4 regions of the Serratia plymuthica genome follow, and region 4 is predicted to be linked to each of the others. Evidence: predicted binding sites of a transcription regulator. Region 4 holds the regulator's gene; each other region holds the start of a gene.
The links. The regulator PurR, encoded in region 4, represses purine synthesis genes. The targets are predictions, from matches to a motif close to CANGCAAACGTTTGCNTG.
Positions count from the first base shown of each region.

Region 1 (4,532 bases), 1.6 Mb from region 4:
TGCCGCCCATGGTAAAGGAAGGGCGGATGATGCACGGGAAGCCAACGTCAGCGGCAACCGCCAGCGCTTCTTCCATATTATGCGCGATGCCGGAACGCGCGGTATCCAGGCCGATTTTCTTCATCGCCACGTCGAAACGGCGGCGGTCTTCGGCTTTATCGATAGCGTCGGCCGTGGCGCCAATCATGGTCACGCCGAACTCGGCCAGCACGCCCTGACGTTCCAGCTCCAGCGCACAGTTCAGCGCGGTCTGGCCGCCCATGGTCGGCAAGACCGCATCCGGGCGCTCTTTTTCGATGATCTTGCGCACCACTTCCCAGTGGATCGGCTCGATGTAGGTCGCATCGGCCATTTCCGGGTCGGTCATGATGGTGGCCGGGTTGGAGTTGACCAGAATGACGCGGTAACCCTCTTCACGCAGCGCTTTACAAGCCTGGGCACCCGAGTAGTCGAACTCACACGCCTGGCCGATAACGATCGGGCCAGCGCCGAGGATCAGGATGCTTTTTATATCAGTACGTTTTGGCATTTTTTCGCTCCTCGAACCCGTTTACTCTCTGCTGCTCTCGGTGATGCTTCGTCAAAACCGGCTCAAAATGCTCATTTACTGAGTGTAAACGCTGCTTTTTCGCCTATTTTTTCCTTGCCTGACCTTCGCTCGCGACGAGACTAAACATGTTCTTGATTATTTGGCGTTAGAACGGTAAGTCTCGATCAGTTCGATAAAGTGGTCGAACAGCGGCGCAGCGTCGTGCGGGCCCGGGCTGGCTTCCGGGTGGCCCTGGAAGCTGAACGCCGCTTTATCGGTGCGGTGAATGCCCTGCACCGTGTGGTCAAACAGCGATTTGTGCGTGACGCGCAGTTCGGCCGGCAGGTTATTTTCGTCCACCGCAAAACCGTGGTTCTGTGCGGTGATCATCACGCAGTCGTTATCCAGATCTTTCACCGGATGGTTACCGCCGTGGTGACCCAGCTTCATCTTCACGGTTTTCGCACCGCTGGCCAGCGCCAGCAGCTGGTGGCCGAGGCAGATGCCGAACACCGGAATGTCGGTTTCCAGGAACTGTTTGATGGCGGTGATGGCGTAATCGCAAGGCTCCGGGTCGCCCGGGCCGTTGGACAGGAAAATGCCGTCCGGATTCATCTTCAATACTTCATCTGCCGGGGTCTGCGCCGGCACTACCGTCAGGCGGCAGCCGCGATCCACCAACATGCGCAAGATGTTGCGCTTGGCGCCGTAGTCGTAAGCCACCACGTGGAACGGCAGCTCGGAGGCCGGCTTGGTTTCCGGCAGGTCGCCTTCAAGCGTCCAGCTACCCTGCTGCCAGCTGTAGGCTTCTTTGGTGGTCACTTCTTTCGCCAGATCCATCCCTTTCAAACCCGGGAAACCCTGCGCCTTGGCCAGCGCCAGCGCGGCGTCCGGTGAATCGGCGGCGATGATGCAGCCGTTCTGTGCGCCTTTCTCGCGCAGCAGGCGGGTCAGCTTGCGGGTATCGATATCGGCAATCGCCACGATGTTATGACGCTTCAGGTATTCTGACAGGCCTTCTTCGCTGCGGTAGTTGCTGGCAATCAAAGGGAGATCACGAATGACAAGGCCTTGGGCGTGTACCGCGGAGGATTCTTCGTCGGAAGCATTGGTGCCGACATTGCCGATATGAGGATAAGTAAGAGTAACGATCTGGCGAGAGTAGGAAGGATCAGTGAGGATTTCTTGATAGCCGGTCATCGACGTATTGAAGACCACTTCCCCCACTGCCGTACCCTCTGCCCCGATGGCCCGACCGTGGAATTGGGTTCCGTCTTCCAGAACCAATAGCGCTGACTTAATCAAAACACCCTCCGAGGAATAATCAATCACAATATCTGCATATTAATTCAGATATCGCGATCTAAATCAATGCAAAAACCGCCATCAAGGCCAATTTTTGGCAAATTGGGCGCATTTTAATGATGAGTGCTCCACTTGTCTAGCCAAAGCGCCATTTTTTCTCTTATTTTTGCACTTCTCGACGTTTAATAGGGTCAGCAGCCATAAAAACACAGCTAAACTCGGGTGGGTAAACGGTTGCGAGGAAGAATGACAAAAAAACACCTTTCCAAAGGTCTGTTATCGGTTAAAAAGTATCTTTCAGGGAAATTACTCGCCACAAAACACAAGTAAACTATAAAAAATAATAATTAATTAAAGAAAAATAGGTCAATGCTTCATTTTCAATGTTAAAAAAAAGGACAATAAAATTATTGTCCGTTAATCATAGCCTTATGATAAATACAACCACATCACGATGGTATTCAAATCGATTATAACTGGTCCAATCCGAGCACGTCACGCATATCAAACAGGCCTTTATCGCGATCATGCAACCAGGATGCTGCCCGAACCGCACCAGTGGCAAAAGTCATGCGACTGGAGGCCTTATGGGTGATTTCTACCCGTTCTCCGATGTCGGCAAACATCGCGGTATGCTCCCCGACGATATCGCCGGCACGAATGGTGGCGAAGCCTATGCTCTTGGGATCGCGTTCGCCGGTATAACCTTCGCGCGCATAGACGGCGCACTCTTTCAGGTCACGCCCCAGCGCGCCGGCAATCGCCTCGCCCATGGCCAACGCCGTGCCCGAAGGGGCATCCACTTTATGGCGGTGGTGCGCCTCAACAATCTCAATGTCGGTGTAATCGCCCATCACCTGAGCGGCTTTTTCCAACAGTTTCAGCACCAGATTGACGCCCACGCTGAAGTTGGCGGCGAACACGATGCCAATCTGCTGGGCGGCGGCGCGGATAGCCTCTTTGCCTGCATCGTCAAAACCGGTGGTGCCGATCACAATCGCCTTGTGATGTTCGACGCAGAAAGCCAGGTACGCCAGCGAGCTCTCCGGCCGGGTGAAGTCGATCAGAATATCGAAGTCATCGACCACCTTTTCCAGGCTGTCGCTGACGGTAATGCCCAGCGCGCCCACGCCCGCCAGTTCACCGGCATCGGTGCCGATCAGGCTTGAACCCGGACGCGACACCGCAGCCCCCAGCACCACGCCCTGCGCCTGATGTACCGCCTGGATCAATTGGCGCCCCATGCGGCCGCCGGAACCCGCAATCGCAATGCGGATTTGTGAATCAGTCATGCTTGCTCTCTTCTTGATTAGACGCCTACTCCATAGGCTATAAGTTTAGGGTAACTGCCCCACAGGATCACCGCCAGAAGATTCATTTCATAATTAGAAAATTATGATATCCCCCGCTTTTCATCAGTAATGTTGTCAATAGGTTAACAATCGGTCAAATAAAACCCGTTTTTCAATTGTACATAATCATGCAAATTTGATGAGAGATATATGCATAAAAAAGGCGCCGCAAAGGGCGCCCGGAGAAACTCGATGACGGCTTTCAGGCGGTTAAGGCTGCCACCTCTTCGGCAATCGCCGCCAATGCATCATGGCAGGCATAGTCGGCCTGTACCAACGCCGCACGCTGCCGATAAACCGGCTGCGACAGGAGCTGCTGCACGGCCTGCCGCAATTGCGCCTCATCCGGCTCGCTGGTGTGCAGGTTAATCCCGCAGCCCGCAGCCACCACCCGAGAGGCCGCCTCGAGCTTATCTTCGCCGGTACCGGCGACAATCAGGGGCACGCCATGATCCAGCGCGTAGTTGATCGAGCCATAACCGCCATTGGTGACCAACAACGCCGCCTGCGGCAGCCAGTGCTCGAAAGAGATAAACTGCCGTACTCTGGCGTTGTCCGGCAGTTGCGCCAGCACGCCGTCAACCGGGCGGCCGCCGCTGGTCGCCAGCACCCGCACCGGTAACCCGGCCAGCGCTTTTAGCGTCGGAACAATCAACTGGCGCAGATCGACATTCGCCAGCGTACCCTGCGTCACGATAACCAACGGGCGAGGATCCGTTTCATCCCACTCGTCCCCGCCTTGCTGTGCCGCCACCGCACCGCGCAACGGGCCGATAAATCGCACACTTGCCGGCAGATCCTCACGCGGATACTCCAGCGCCGGGGTAGCCAGTTGCAAAAAGCGATTGCAGCCGCCTATCAACGCATCCGTGAACGGCTGTTGCAGCGCCCTGCCGCCGGATTGCACCATCGCGGAATTGAAACGCTGTTGTACCTCATCGATCAACGCGCGAGTGGCTTCGTCCACCAGTTGTTCGCGTTGCAGTTCGCGCGGCAACAGCGCCGGGGGAATGCGCGGCCCGTAGAAGATGGAGTCGCGTGAAGAATACGACAACGGCGTCACGCCAATGCCGATCACCGGCAGGCGGTCGCTTGCCTGCAACAGCGGCAATACCCCGTAAAAGCAGTTTTCCACCATCAGCAGATCGGTCGCCTCGGCGGCTATCGCCGCCCTGAGTTGCCGGTCCAGCAACGGGATCGGCGCGGCGAAGAAATCTTTCAGCGCCAGCGCCATCTGCGCATTGCCCGGCGGCAGCGCGGCGCGTTCGGGAAAATGCTGCTCCAGGTAACGATAATCGAAATCCACCTGCGCATCGAAAGGCACAAACTGCGCGCCCACCGCTTCG
Region 1 covers NZ_CP068771.1:469,060-473,591, reverse strand. The annotation lists gene carB (carbamoyl-phosphate synthase large subunit) at 1-529, opposite strand, end outside; gene carA (glutamine-hydrolyzing carbamoyl-phosphate synthase small subunit) at 686-1,834, opposite strand; gene dapB (4-hydroxy-tetrahydrodipicolinate reductase) at 2,305-3,126, opposite strand; gene JK621_RS02225 (glycosyltransferase) at 3,389-4,532, opposite strand, start outside.
Region 1: carA (glutamine-hydrolyzing carbamoyl-phosphate synthase small subunit) is a predicted target of PurR. The motif match lies at 2,058-2,075, and genes of this name have one in related genera.

Region 2 (4,532 bases), 1.6 Mb from region 4:
CCATATTGCTCAACTGCAACACATCGGCCTGTACCGGCAGTGTCGCGGTCTGCGGCTGAACGGCAAGCGTGCCGTCGCGCAGCGTTACGCTGTGAAAATAGCGCGGTTCGGTAATTTGGCGCAGGCTCAGGCCGAGATCTACCCGTTTGGCGACCAACGCCTGCGGCTGATTATTTTTGGCCAGTTTGACGTCTTCCAGGCTGATTTGGCCCGGTTGATTCCATGAGTGCGAGATTTTTGCCACCGACAGGCGGTATTCGCTGTTATCGCTGATCCAACGGCTTAACCAACCCGCCGCCCAGCCGGTTTGCCCCACGACGTACAACAGCACAATGGCAAGCACTACCAGCAGCAGCAACGTCAGCAACAGTTTTCCGATAAATTTCATCGTCTACATCCGCGTCGGTCAAAAAAGATACCCTGTTTATGCCGCAATTGGCCGGGCATCTCAAGTGCAATGGTCTGATAGGCAATAAAAAACGGCCGCAAGCGGCCGTTTGTGGCAGGCAGCGCGGTGGATTATGGCTTCTGGTGTTCGTGCGGGAACACCAGGTTGAGCACGATGGCGGTGATGCCGCCGGCGGCAATGCCTGAAGAGAGCAGGGTTTTCAGCCAGTCGGGCGCGAACTGCAGGATCAACGGTTGCTGGGAAACACCCATGCCGACGGCCAGCGACAGCGCCATGATCATGATCGCGCGGCGGTTCAGCCTTTCGCGCGACACGATACGCACGCCGGAGGCGGCGATGGTGCCGAACATCACCAGGGTAGCGCCGCCAAGCACCGGTTCAGGAATATGCTGCACGAAATTGGCCACTGCCGGGAACAAGCCCAGCGCGATCAGCATCAACGCCACCACAAAGCCGACGTAACGGCTGGCAACCCCGGTCAGTTGGATCACGCCGTTGTTCTGACCAAAACAGGAGTTGGGGAAGGTGTTGAATACTGCCGACAGCATCGAGTTCAGGCCGTTGGCCAGCACGCCGCCTTTCAGGCGTTTCATATACAAGGGGCCGCTGACCGGCTGTTCCGACACGTCTGAGGTGGCGGTGATGTCGCCGATGGTTTCCAGTGAGGTGACCATAAAGATCAGCATCAGCGGCAGCAGCAGGCTCCAGTCAAAGCCCAGGCCATAATACAGCGGGATCGGAAGGGTGACCGCCGCCGTTTGCGGAGCCGGCTGGCTTGCCGGCAGCATGTCCATCGCCCAGGCCAGCAGGTAGCCGACCGCCATGGCGATCACCAGCGAGGCGACGCGCAGGTACGGGTTGCGCTGGCGGTTAAGCAGAATAATCACCGCCAATACCGCGCCGGCCAGCAGCAGGTTTTTCGGTGCGCCGAAACTGTGATCGCTTATCGCGGCATAGCCGCCGCCGATGGAGGTCAGCCCAACCTGAATCAGCGACAACCCGATAATCATCACCACAATACCGGAGACCAGCGGGGTGATGATGCGTCGCGCCAGGTGCAGCACGCGGGAAAGCAAGATCTCGGTGCAGGAGGCGACCATCAGCGTGCCGAATAGCGCAGCCATCATGGTTGGGACGTCGGCACCGCCGTTTTTCAGCGCCAGCCCGCCCATAATCAGCGGTGAAACAAAGTTAAAACTGGTGCCCTGAATCGACAGCAGGCCCGAACCGACCGGCCCCCAGGTTTTAATTTGCAAAATAGAGGCCAGGCCGGAGGCAAACAGCGACATGCTGATAATGTGCTGAGTATCCTGTGCCGGCAGACCGAGCGCCTGACAGATCAACAGCGCTGGGGTGATAACCGCCACGAACATCGCCAGCAGATGCTGACCGGCGGCAAACAGCGTTTGCGGCAGCGGCGGGCGGTCTTCCAGACGGTAAATCAGTTCGCTGGTGTGGGGCGTTACGGCGGCTTTTTGCACGGCATCAAGCTCGGTGGATGGCATGGTCATGATGTGGCATTTCCAGAAACGGCAAAGCAGGCATTTTAATGATCCACCCCGCAAAAGCAAACGGTTGCGCCCTGATATTACGTCAGAGATATCAATGCCTATGTCGTATTTTTGTTCATTTTTTCTTGTCTTCTCAGCATTTTTTACTTCTAATCCCACCCTCATCAAGTTTTAAAAACTAAGCGGTTTTCTATAACTTATTATTTCTTATTGGATCTTTTCCGTTACAGGGAGTACCTGGATGTTTCATCTCGATACTTATGGCACGTTAGTCGCGGCAACGCTGGTTCTGCTCCTTGGGGGCAAATGCGTCAGAAGCATTCCGCTGTTGCGAAAATACACTATTCCCGCACCTGTCGCCGGTGGTTTGCTGGTGGCGCTCTTGTTGTTAGCCCTGAAAAAGTTCGCTAACTGGGAAATCAGCTTCGATATGTCGCTGAAAGACCCGTTGATGCTGGCCTTCTTCGCCACCATCGGCCTGAATGCCAACCTGGCGCGGCTGCGCGCGGGCGGCAAAGCGCTAATGGTGTTCCTGTTTGTGGTGCTGGGCCTGTTGGTGGTGCAGAACGCCATTGGCATCGGCATGGCGAAAATACTGGGTCTGGATCCGCTGATGGGCCTGATCGCCGGTTCAATTACGCTATCCGGCGGTCATGGTACCGGCGCAGCCTGGAGCAAGCTGTTCATCGAGCGTTATGGATTTGAAAACGCTACGGAAGTGGCGATGGCCTGTGCGACTTTCGGCCTGGTGCTGGGCGGGCTGATCGGCGGCCCGGTGGCGCGTTACCTGGTGAAACACTCCTCTACGCCGGAAGGCACACCGGAAGACAGCGTGCAACCGAGCGGTTTTGAAAAGCCGGAAAGCGGTCGACTGATCACCTCTTTGGTGATGATCGAAACTATCGCGATGATCGCCATCTGCTTGAGCCTGGGGCAGTTTATTGCCGGCTTGTTGAATGGCACGGTGTTTGAATTGCCAAACTTTGTCTGTGTGCTGTTTGTCGGGGTGGTCCTCAGCAATACGCTGGCGTTCAGCGGTTTTTACACCGTGTTCGAACGGGCGGTGTCGGTGCTGGGGAACGTCAGCCTGTCGCTGTTCCTGGCCATGGCGCTGATGAGCCTGCGCCTGTGGGAGCTGGCGTCGCTGGCGCTGCCGATGCTGGCCATTCTGGCTGTGCAGACACTGGTGATGGCGCTCTACGCAATTTTCGTCACTTATCGGGTGATGGGCAAAAACTACGACGCGGCGGTACTGGCTGCGGGACACTGTGGTTTTGGCATGGGCGCTACGCCAACGGCGATCGCCAATATGCAGGCGATTACCGATCGCTTCGGTCCATCGCATCTGGCGTTTCTGGTGGTGCCGATGGTGGGGGCGTTCTTTATTGATATCGCCAACGCGATCGTGATTAAGCTGTATCTGCTGTTGCCGGTATTCCCGGCGGTGGGCTGAATAGCGTTCGAGATGTAAAGCAAGGGCGCCATTGGCGCCCTTGTCTATGGCAGAGGGTCAGGCGTTGGAGTAGCGCGCTTTCTCCGGCAGCCAGCGTTCAATCAGGGCGCGGGCATGTTCCGGGTACTGCTGATGAATATGGCGGGCGACGCGCTGCACTTCCGGTATCATCGCCTGGTCACGCAGCAAATCGGCCACCTTGAACTCCGCACTGCCGGTCTGGCGTGTGCCAAGCAGCTCGCCTGGGCCACGAATTTCCAGATCGCGCTGGGCAATCACAAAGCCATCGTTACTGTCGCGCAGTACCTGCAGACGTTTCTGCGCAGTTTTGCTGAGCGGGGTTTTGTACAACAGCACGCAATGCGATGCCACTGCGCCACGGCCAACGCGGCCGCGCAGCTGATGCAGCTGCGCCAACCCAAGCCGCTCCGGGTTTTCGATAATCATCAGGCTGGCGTTCGGTACGTCGACGCCGACTTCGATCACTGTGGTCGCCACCAGCAGCTGTAACTCACCCTGTTTGAAGGCCTGCATGACCGCCTGTTTTTCCTGCGCCTTCATACGGCCGTGAACCAGAGCGACTTTCAGTTCGGGCAGCGCAGCCTTCAGCTCTTCCCAGGTGGCTTCCGCCGCCTGCGCTTCCAGCAACTCCGACTCTTCGATCAACGTACAGACCCAATACGCCTGTCGGCCTTCTTCCATGCAGGCGCTTTTTACCCGCTGGATAATATCGGCGCGCCGGGTGTCTGGAATGGCGACGGTGGTGACCGGCGTCCTGCCTGGCGGCAATTCGTCGATCACCGAGGTATCGAGATCGGCATAGGCGGTCATTGCCAGCGTGCGTGGGATGGGCGTGGCGGTCATGATCAACTGGTGGGCATGGAAGCCTTGCTCCTCGCCCTTTTCCCACAGAGCCAGCCGCTGGTGCACGCCAAACCGGTGCTGTTCGTCGATGATCACCAGCGCCAAGCCGGAAAACTGCACCTGTTCCTGGAATATGGCGTGCGTACCGACCACCATCGACACTTTTCCGCTGGCGATCGCTTCCTGCTGAGCAATGCGTGCCTTGCCTTTTTGCTTGCCGGCCAGCCAGCCGACTTCAAGCCCCAGCGGTTCAAACCACTGGCGGAAGTTATTGGCGTGTTGTTCGGCCAGCAGT
Region 2 covers NZ_CP068771.1:3,580,990-3,585,521, forward strand. The annotation lists gene JK621_RS16680 (AsmA family protein) at 1-388, opposite strand, end outside; gene JK621_RS16685 (nucleobase:cation symporter-2 family protein) at 520-1,920, opposite strand; gene gltS (sodium/glutamate symporter) at 2,162-3,373, shown strand; gene recG (ATP-dependent DNA helicase RecG) at 3,431-4,532, opposite strand, start outside.
Region 2: JK621_RS16685 (nucleobase:cation symporter-2 family protein) is a predicted target of PurR. The motif match lies at 1,974-1,991, and genes of this name have one in related genera.

Region 3 (4,532 bases), 150 kb from region 4:
GGACCGGTTCAACTACCTGATCCTGCCGCTGATTGGTGCGCTGACGGTGGCGGTACTGTGGTTGAACCTGGAAAAAAGTTCTCTGACTATGGGGCTGATCTGGGCAGCGCTGGGCTTTGGATATCTGGTGTACCTCACCCGGCGTTTCCGCCAGCCACCGCCGCAGTTTGAGCGGCAGCCGCAGCAATAACGAAATCAGGCGGGGTTTCCCGCCTTTCTTTTTCTGCCGCCCGGCAGTAGAGTGAAAATTCTGATAAAAAATAATCCATTGGACCCTCTTCATGTTTCCTTTACCCATCCAGCATAAAGCCACGCTGTTCGGTTTATTGGCGATCCTGCTGTGGAGCAGCGTCGTCGGTCTGATACGCAGCGTCAGCGAAGGGCTGGGGCCGATTGGCGGCGCGGCGATGATCTACAGCGTCAGCGCGGTGTTTCTGCTGCTGGTGCTGCGTTTGCCGAATTTGCGCCATTTTCCCCGTCTTTATCTGATCCTCGGCAGCCTGCTGTTCGTCAGCTATGAGATCTGCCTGTCGCTGTCGCTGGGCTATGCCAATACCCGTCTGCAGGCGATAGAAGTGGGGATGATCAACTATCTCTGGCCCTGTTTTACCGTGCTGATGGCGCTGGTGTTCAACGGGCAGAAAGCCAAATGGTGGCTGTTGCCCGGGCTGTTGCTGTCGCTGTTCGGCATTGGCTGGATCATGAGCGGCGAGGGCGGATGGTCGCCGGCGCAGATGCTGGCGAATGTACGCAGTAACCCGCTGAGTTATTCGCTGGCTTTTGGCGGCGCAGTGATTTGGGCGCTGTATTGCAACCTGACCAAAAAAATTGCGCAGGGCAGCAACGGCGTGGTGCTGTTTATTACGCTGACCGCCGTGGCGCTGTGGCTGAAATATGCCTTCAGCGACGAAAGCGGCATGCAGTTTACCTGGCCGGTGACCCTGACGCTGCTGTGTGCCGGTATGGCGATGGGGGCCGGCTACGCGGCGTGGAACGTCGGTATTTTGCACGGCAACATGACGCTGCTGGCGACGGTATCCTATTTTACGCCGGTGCTGTCGGCGGTATTTGCCGCGCTGGTGCTCGATACGTCGCTGACGGTCACTTTCTGGCAGGGCGTGGCGATGGTCACGCTCGGTTCGCTGATCTGCTGGCGGGCAACCCGTGGAAAGTAACGGAAATTTTCAGTCGACCCTGGGATAGTGGGCTAGAATTTAACTATCGATTGTGCCTGAAGGAACATAAAAATGAGAGACGATATCCAATTCATTCAGCAGCCAGTGATTGACGATGAAAACTATATGCGCGGTGATACTGTGCGCCTGACCACCGCTAACTTGCGCCATGAGTACCAGCTTGATGTCGGCATTCTGCGCCGGGAAGGCAAGTTGATTTTCGGCTCCGTGGTTGCCGCTGCGCCGAAGGTGGACATTCCCCCTAAAGAGTGGGAGGTGGCTCCGGGGCAGGAAGTGGTCTTCCGCCAGGAAAATATTGCCAAAGCGGTGCCGGGGGCACGCTGAAGAGTGAGCATCCGTTCTGTATTTTCTCAAAATAAGGGCGGGCACGCCCGATTGATTTGGTTATTTGTTTTTAAAATTCAATGGATTGCGTAAAATTATTGTTTTCTGACCTTAAAGGGAATGATAAGGGTTTCTATTCGCCATTAGAATATTCTGATAGTTGTTGTTAATATTACAGAATGATGTGGCTTATAGGGATGTTGACTGAATGACCATGACTCAACCGGCAAATACCGCGCTTGTTTTTATTGGTTGTGATCCGAATGATTGCGATCTGGAACAGATGATGGTTCTGGAATATAGCCTGCGCAAACATGCATCCATTCCCGTCCATATCGAATGGATGAGGCTTTCGCGGGATCCTGCCAGTTTCTGGCACTCCAACGGCGCCGGCGCGGGTTGGAATACGGAATGCTGGGCTACCCCTTTTTCGGCGTTCCGCTGGGGGATTCCTGCATTCTGTAATTTTCAGGGGCGCGCATTCTATTCGGATGCCGATGTTTTGTATCTCAGCGACATTGCGGAGATTTGGCATCATCCAATGGAAGAGGGGAAAGCCGTATTAGCGTCGGGCATCGGCAAGGATTTACGGCTGGGGGAAATGCTGTGGGATTGCGAAGCCGCGGCGCATTTTCTGCCGCCGCTCGAAGAATTGCGCCGTGATCGGCATGGCCATAAAAAGATGCAGCAGTTCTTTGAACAACATCCTGAATATGTTGAACCCCTGGCGCCGGAGTATAGCAATCTCGACGGTGACGACTTGCCGCTGGAAGCGTTAAAGGCATTGCATTACTCAGACATGGGGAGCCAGTTTTCTCACCGCTTCTCGCTGCCACGCCTGCAATCCGAAAACCGTTGTCATTGGTTTGACGGCAAAATTTACAGCCATTACCGCGACGATCTGCGTGAACTGTTTGAGCAGTACTATCACGAAGCGCTGGCGGCGGGTTACACCCTGGAGCAGTACCGCAATCCGCAGCTTTTCGGTCACTTTAACAAGCAATCGCAAAAGCGGTATGACGGCAATACCATTACCCGCAAGAAGAAACCCTTTCTGCAGCGTATGTTCAGCACTATGTTCGGTTAACGCTGCCGGTGCTTTCCATCGCCAACGCTCTCATCTTGCCTGTCCCTCCCTCTCTGCCGGTCAATTCGTTCCGGCTTTTTAACCTCGAAAATGTCATCTGCATTTATTTTGGGTGTCGTACACAATTGGCACAAAAACTGCTTTATAAATCGCCGTGCATGACAAAAATCACATCGATCGTGAATTTGCATGAAACATAATTTGACAAATGTGAACGCAATCGATTACCTATTCGCAAAATGCATAACTGGATCACAGATTATTACACTCAGTGATTTCTATAATGCGCGCGTCGCCGAGAAACAGTCAGCGGGGGCAACGCCAGGTGTCGTCAGACTCATTGTCATCTTTTCTAACGGGCAGGAAATGGCCCTTTAAGCATGTGGTAATAAAAATGAAAAAAATAGCTCTAGCAGCAGGCGTATTGCTCGCAACGTCTTACAGTGCATCATCAATGGCTGATAGCAAAGACAGCCAATTCGTCTCGGATTGGTGGCATCAAAGCGTTAACGTGGTGGGCAGCTACCACACCCGTTTCGGGCCGCAGTTGAACAACGATCTGTATCTTGAATACGAAGCCTTCGCCAAAAAAGATTGGTTCGATTTCTATGGTTACGTCGATGTGCCTAAGTTCTTCGGTGTCGGCAACACGCCGGACCGCGGGATTTGGGACAAGGGTTCACCGCTGTTTATGGAGATTGAGCCGCGCTTCTCCATCGACAAGCTGACCGGCACCGATCTGAGCTTCGGGCCGTTCAAAGAATGGTACTTCGCCAACAACTATATCTATGACCTGGGCCATAACGCCGACGGCCGCCAGAATACCTGGTACATGGGCCTGGGTACGGACATCGATACCGGCCTGCCGATGAGCCTGTCGATGAACATCTATGCCAAATACCAGTGGGAAAACTATCAGGCTGCCAACGAGAACAGCTGGGATGGTTACCGCTTCAAGGTGAAATACTTTGTGCCGTTGACCCAACTGTGGGGCGGAAACCTGAGCTACATCGGCTTCACCAACTTTGACTTCGGTTCCGATTTGGGCAAAGACAGTCACTGGACCGACGGCACCGGCAAACAGGTTCGCACCAGCAACTCGATTGCTTCCAGCCACATTCTGGCGCTGAATTACGATCACTGGCACTACTCGTTCGTGGCCCGTTACTTCCATAACGGCGGCCAGTGGCAAGATGGCTCGGAGATCGGTACGCCGCAGGGCCCAATCAAATCTACTGGCTGGGCCTATTACCTCGTGGCCGGTTATAACTTCTGATTTTCCGTGGTATCAGAAACAGAAAACCCCGCTTTGCGGGGTTTTTTTGTTATCACTGCGCTTGTTCACCCGGTAAATGTCTCACCGGCATAAATAATCGTCCTTTGATTACATGGCATTCATTATCGATCCAATGGATAATTTGTTCACTGCTCACGCCTTCGGATTGAGCGTAGCGGTGAAGATCGCCGTTAAAGTGCTGAGTGATATATTCCATGAGGGTCATTTGCATGTCTTTTGCTCCTGAACGCCCACCCGTTGCCAACTGGCCACCGCGGGAGGTTAAGGTTTCTCAGACGCTGAATTTAAAGTATTGGCTACCAAATCTCAACATAAAGCACCAGGACGGTGCGACAGACGTCAAATTTAGTAAAAAAAGAATCCCGCACGGAGAGGCGGGAAGCATTCAGTTTATCATTCTGGACGATAAAATAAGATTTGAGGTGCGACGAAAAAGAGCAAACTAACTCTTTTTGTTACCTTTCCAAACTACTGGAAGGCTTATTTCGCTGCAAGAAAAATTTCGTCGCGAAGCTCGGTTTTTTCGAATTGTTTTGGCCGGAACAATCTCTCATCGCTCTCCTTGCTCTGGCCGGCCCGGCCGCCTTTTCACTGCTCACAATCTCGGAGTTTTCCTTATCCTTTATGG
Region 3 covers NZ_CP068771.1:1,870,363-1,874,894, forward strand. The annotation lists gene JK621_RS08900 (APC family permease) at 1-190, shown strand, start outside; gene yddG (aromatic amino acid DMT transporter YddG) at 282-1,175, shown strand; gene JK621_RS08910 (hypothetical protein) at 1,248-1,520, shown strand; gene JK621_RS08915 (glycosyl transferase) at 1,729-2,607, shown strand; gene JK621_RS08920 (nucleoside-specific channel-forming protein Tsx) at 3,002-3,883, shown strand; gene JK621_RS08925 (hypothetical protein) at 3,936-4,115, opposite strand.
Region 3: JK621_RS08920 (nucleoside-specific channel-forming protein Tsx) is a predicted target of PurR. The motif match lies at 2,821-2,838, and genes of this name have one in related genera.

Region 4 (4,532 bases):
AGACTCCAGCGCAATAGGCACAGGATAAACAAATCCTTAAAAAAGTGTGACGCCTTACGCGTACACAACAGCTACTTGTGATAATAAGACTACAAAAGTGTTATTTTAAAAGGTCGTTTTTGAGTATAGGCTTGCCGAGGCGCTGACTCAACCGTAAATCGCACTCGGCAAAAATATTCTTTAAGTGATTATTAATTCTGGTAATTATGACGCAGGGTTAGCATGTTCCTGGCGCGTCGCCTGTGCATCATCAATCACTTTTCCCCGTTGCAACATATACCCCAACGCGGCCAATACCACCGTTGAAACCATTACCGTTACCGTCGCCAACAGCGGTTGGGCAATAAAGGCCGAAACCAATAGGCTGGCGACAAAGCATAAACCCAACTGCAATGTATTTTGCAGGGCTGCGGCTTTGCCGGTGCCTTCCGGGAAGGGCATCAACGCATTCGCCACTACGATCGGGTAGCAGGCTCCGTTGACCAGCGCCATTAGACAGAATGGAATCAATAATGTGGTCAGCGTAGGCTCGGTCATTGTTGCTACCAGATATAACGCCACCATGCTGATGCCATAACCTACCAGCAGCCACGGCAGCAGGGTGTTGCCATTGATGCGATTTAACGCCGTACGGCAACCGTAACCGCCCAATAAGAATGCCAGCGTCTGCGGGACATAGCTCAGGCCAATGTCATTGGGGCTGTAACCCATATCGCCAAGAATAAACGGCGAGCCGGTGAGCCAGGCAAAAAAGCCGGCAGAGCAGGCGGCAAAGATGGTGACGTTACCGCTGAATACCGGCGATTTCAGCAGTTGGAAGAAGCTCAGGGTGTTTTTCCGAGTGGCCAATGGCGCGCTTTTGGCGCTTTCCTTCAGTAACAGCGTAGGCAGCAGCAAAATGACGGTGATACCCAGCAGAACGGCGAAAATTGCCCGCCATCCCATGTGGTTCAGCAGCCAGGCGCCGACCAGCGGCGCCAGCGCTGGCGAAAGTGCCACCAGCGGCATAATGGTGGCGAATACGCGATTGGCCTTGCCTTCACGGTAGCGGTCAATGACCAACGCTTGCCAGGTGACGGCGGCTGAGCACACGCCGATCGCCTGAATAAAGCGCAATGACCACAACTGGACGGCATTCTGTACCCACAGCATGCCGAGGCAGCCCAGGGCAAACAGCGCCAGGCCAATCAGCAGCACGGGTTTACGGCCCAAATTATCGGAGAGCGGCCCCCAGAGCAGTTGAGCAAAGGCAAAACCGGCCAGGAAAATGCTCAGGCTGGCGCTGATTGCACCGGCGGAAATTTGCAGATCCAGCTGCATGGCGCCAAAGGCGGGCAGATACATGTCGGTGGCCAGGTAACCCAGCATGCTCAGGCCGGCAAGATAGAACATAAAACCAAAGGAATTTCGCATGGTATTTCTCATTAATATTTTATTGTCGCAGGTTTTTAGCGCCGGCAAGTGTATCCGGCTGGATCTCTGCTTGTGAAACGGTAATATTTGCGAAGTGCTGTTAAAAAAATTGAAGGCAAACCATGTGGTCTGAATATTCTCTTGATGTCGTGGACGCGGTCGCCCGCACCGGCAGCTTCAGCGCGGCGGCGCAGGAACTGCACCGGGTGCCTTCGGCGGTGAGCTATACCGTTCGGCAACTGGAACAATGGTTGGCGGTGCCGTTATTTGAACGGCGTCATCGTGATGTAGAACTGACGCCGGCCGGCCTGTTATTTATTCAGGAGGCGCGCGGTGTCATCAAAAAAATGCTCGACACGCGCAGGCAGTGCCAGCAGGTGGCCAATGGTTGGCGCGGCCAATTAAAAATTGCGGTGGATATCATCGTCAAGCCGCAGCGCAGCCGACAGCTGGTGTTGGATTTTTACCGCCATTTCCCCGATGTTGAGCTGCTGATCCAACCGGAAGTGTTTAACGGCGTCTGGGATGCGTTGGTGGACGGCCGCGCCGATATGGCGATCGGCGCTACGCGAGCGGTGCCTGTCGGCGGCGGTTTTGCCTTTCGTGACATGGGCGATATGCGCTGGTTGTGTGTCGCCAGCCCGCAGCATCCATTGGCGGCGTTGGAGGGCCTGCTGAACGACGATCAGCTCCGGCCTTTTCCTTCCCTGTGTCTGGAGGATACCTCGCGCAATCTGCCCAAACGGGTCACCTGGACGCTGGACAACCAGCGGCGGTTGGTGGTGCCGGATTGGGCATCGGCGGTGGATTGCTTGTGCGCTGGCTTGTGTGTCGGCATGATGCCGGCGCATCAGGTGCTGCCGTTGGTACAACGCGGCGAGTTGGTGGCGCTGCAACTGCAACAGCCGTTTCCCGCCAGCCCATGCTGCCTGACCTGGCAGCAGAATACCCCATCGCCGGCGATGGCCTGGTTACTGGACTACCTGGGGGACAGTGAAACCTTGAACCAGGAATGGCTGAGCGAAGTGGCGCCGGAAACCGCCTTGGTTCCCGGCGCTGGCGACTAGCGGCGGTAATCGATAAAGGGGCCGTCGGCGACCGAGCGGCGTTCAACCAGCTTCGGATGCACTTCAATGACCTGCGACTCTTCACGCTTGCTGATGATGCGATCCAGCAGCATGGTGAACGCCATCTCACCCAAACGCTCTTTGGGCTGGTGGATCGTCGTCAGCGCCGGGGTGAAATAGCGCGCGTTGCGCACGTTATCGTAGCCGATGACTGAAATGTCCTGCGGTACTCGCAGCCCCAGTTCATCGGCGGCGCAGATAGCGCCCATCGCCATGATGTCGCCGCCGCAGAATACCGCCGTCGGGCGTTGTTTCTGCGACAATATCTGATGCATGGCCTTGTAGCCGGATTCCGGTTCGAAGTCGCCCTGAACAATCCACTCGTCGCGCACCTCGATATTGGCTTCTTCCATGGCTTTCAAAAAGCCCTGATGGCGGCCGCCGCCGGTATTGCGCGCCAACTGGCCCGGAATGGCGCCAATATCGCGGTGACCACGCTCGATCAGATAGCGGCCGGCCAGATAACCGCCTTCGAAGGCGTTATCGATGATGGTATCGGTAAAATCACCGCGTGCGGCGCCCCAGTCCATGACCACCATGGGGATATTACGGTAATCTTCCAGCATCCCCAGCAATTGATCCGGGTATTCAGAGCACATCACCAGCAGGCCGTCGACGCGTTTTTGCGCCAGCATCGCCAGATAAGCGCGTTGCTTGTCCAGGTTATTGTGCGAATTACACAGGATCAGCGTATAGCCTTTGCTGTAGCAGCTGTTTTCCACCGCCTCGATCACTTCGGCGAAATAGGGCGCTTCGCTGGAGGTGGCCAGCAGGCCAATAGATTTGGTGTGATTGACCTTCAGGCTGCGCGCCACGGCGCTGGGAGAATAGTGCAGCTCTTTGATCGCGGCCCCAACGGCCGCTTTGGTCTCTTCGGCGACGAAACGAGTCTTATTGATGACGTGCGAAACGGTGGTGGTGGAAACGCCAGCGCGTTTGGCCACATCTTTAATCGTTGCCATGTAAAGAATGACTCCTGAACTCACATGTTGCAGCATGTAAGTGTGATGTTAATCGTTTGCCTGCGTAGATCCTTCTTCCAAATAAACGAAGCTGAGTTTTTAGTGTGTTGAAGTCGTCAGCGCTTGGTCAGGAGGGGCATTTTTGCCGGTACGCAGTTGTGAACTGCGAATTTTGTCCCATATTGAGCCAAAGTGGAAGAGGTAATCAGTATTATAAACCGGGAAATGATAACAAGATTTTATTGTCTAACTGTGGGAAAATGGGTTGACGCATTAATTGTGTGCCTTTTACCCTTGGGAAATCCCGTCTGAAAAGGAGTTGTAATGGATACCGATCTGAAAATGTCACTGTTCACGACTGTGTGCGCGCTGGCCGTTATTATTGCTTTTAGCTTCACTGCGGCGTTGAACTGATCCCCGGTTGTAACACAGGCGCAGCTCGCTGCGCCTGTTCGCGTTTTCCTGCCATTACGTCTTCTTGCAAGCCTCCAGCCACACCAATGCCCGGAAATTTCACCTGCGGGTTCGCAAAACTGTTCTCAGAGCGCGGTGAAAGCACAGAAGGCGTCGCTTGCGAGGAGGGCGGCCGGCGGGAGAGCGCCAGCCGCGGAGGATATTATCGAATGGTTTTCGGCGTTACTACACGGCGTGCGCCGATATAGTGGTTTTGCCAGTAGTCGTTGTCCAACTGGCTGATACGGATTTCCTCGCCGGTACGCGGTGACTGAATGAATTTGCCGTTGCCCAGATAGACGCCGACATGATCGGCCATGCCGCGGTTGTTGATGCGGAAGAACACCAGGTCACCGCTTTCCAGTTCGTTTTTCTTGATCGGCGCCGCATCGCGCAGGTGATACATTTCGTTGGCGGTACGCGGCATCTTGATTTTCACGACGTCTTTATAGGCGTAATAAATCAGGCCGCTGCAGTCGAAACCGGTTCTTGGCGAGGTGCCGCCCCAGCGATAAGGTTTGCCCATTTGATCCATCAGCTTGGCCATGGCGGTTTGCTTGGCGTGCTGATAGCGCTT
Region 4 covers NZ_CP068771.1:2,021,592-2,026,123, forward strand. The annotation lists gene punC (purine nucleoside transporter PunC) at 205-1,413, opposite strand; gene punR (DNA-binding transcriptional activator PunR) at 1,536-2,480, shown strand; gene purR (HTH-type transcriptional repressor PurR) at 2,477-3,502, opposite strand; gene JK621_RS09670 (YnhF family membrane protein) at 3,827-3,916, shown strand; gene JK621_RS09675 (C40 family peptidase) at 4,119-4,532, opposite strand, start outside.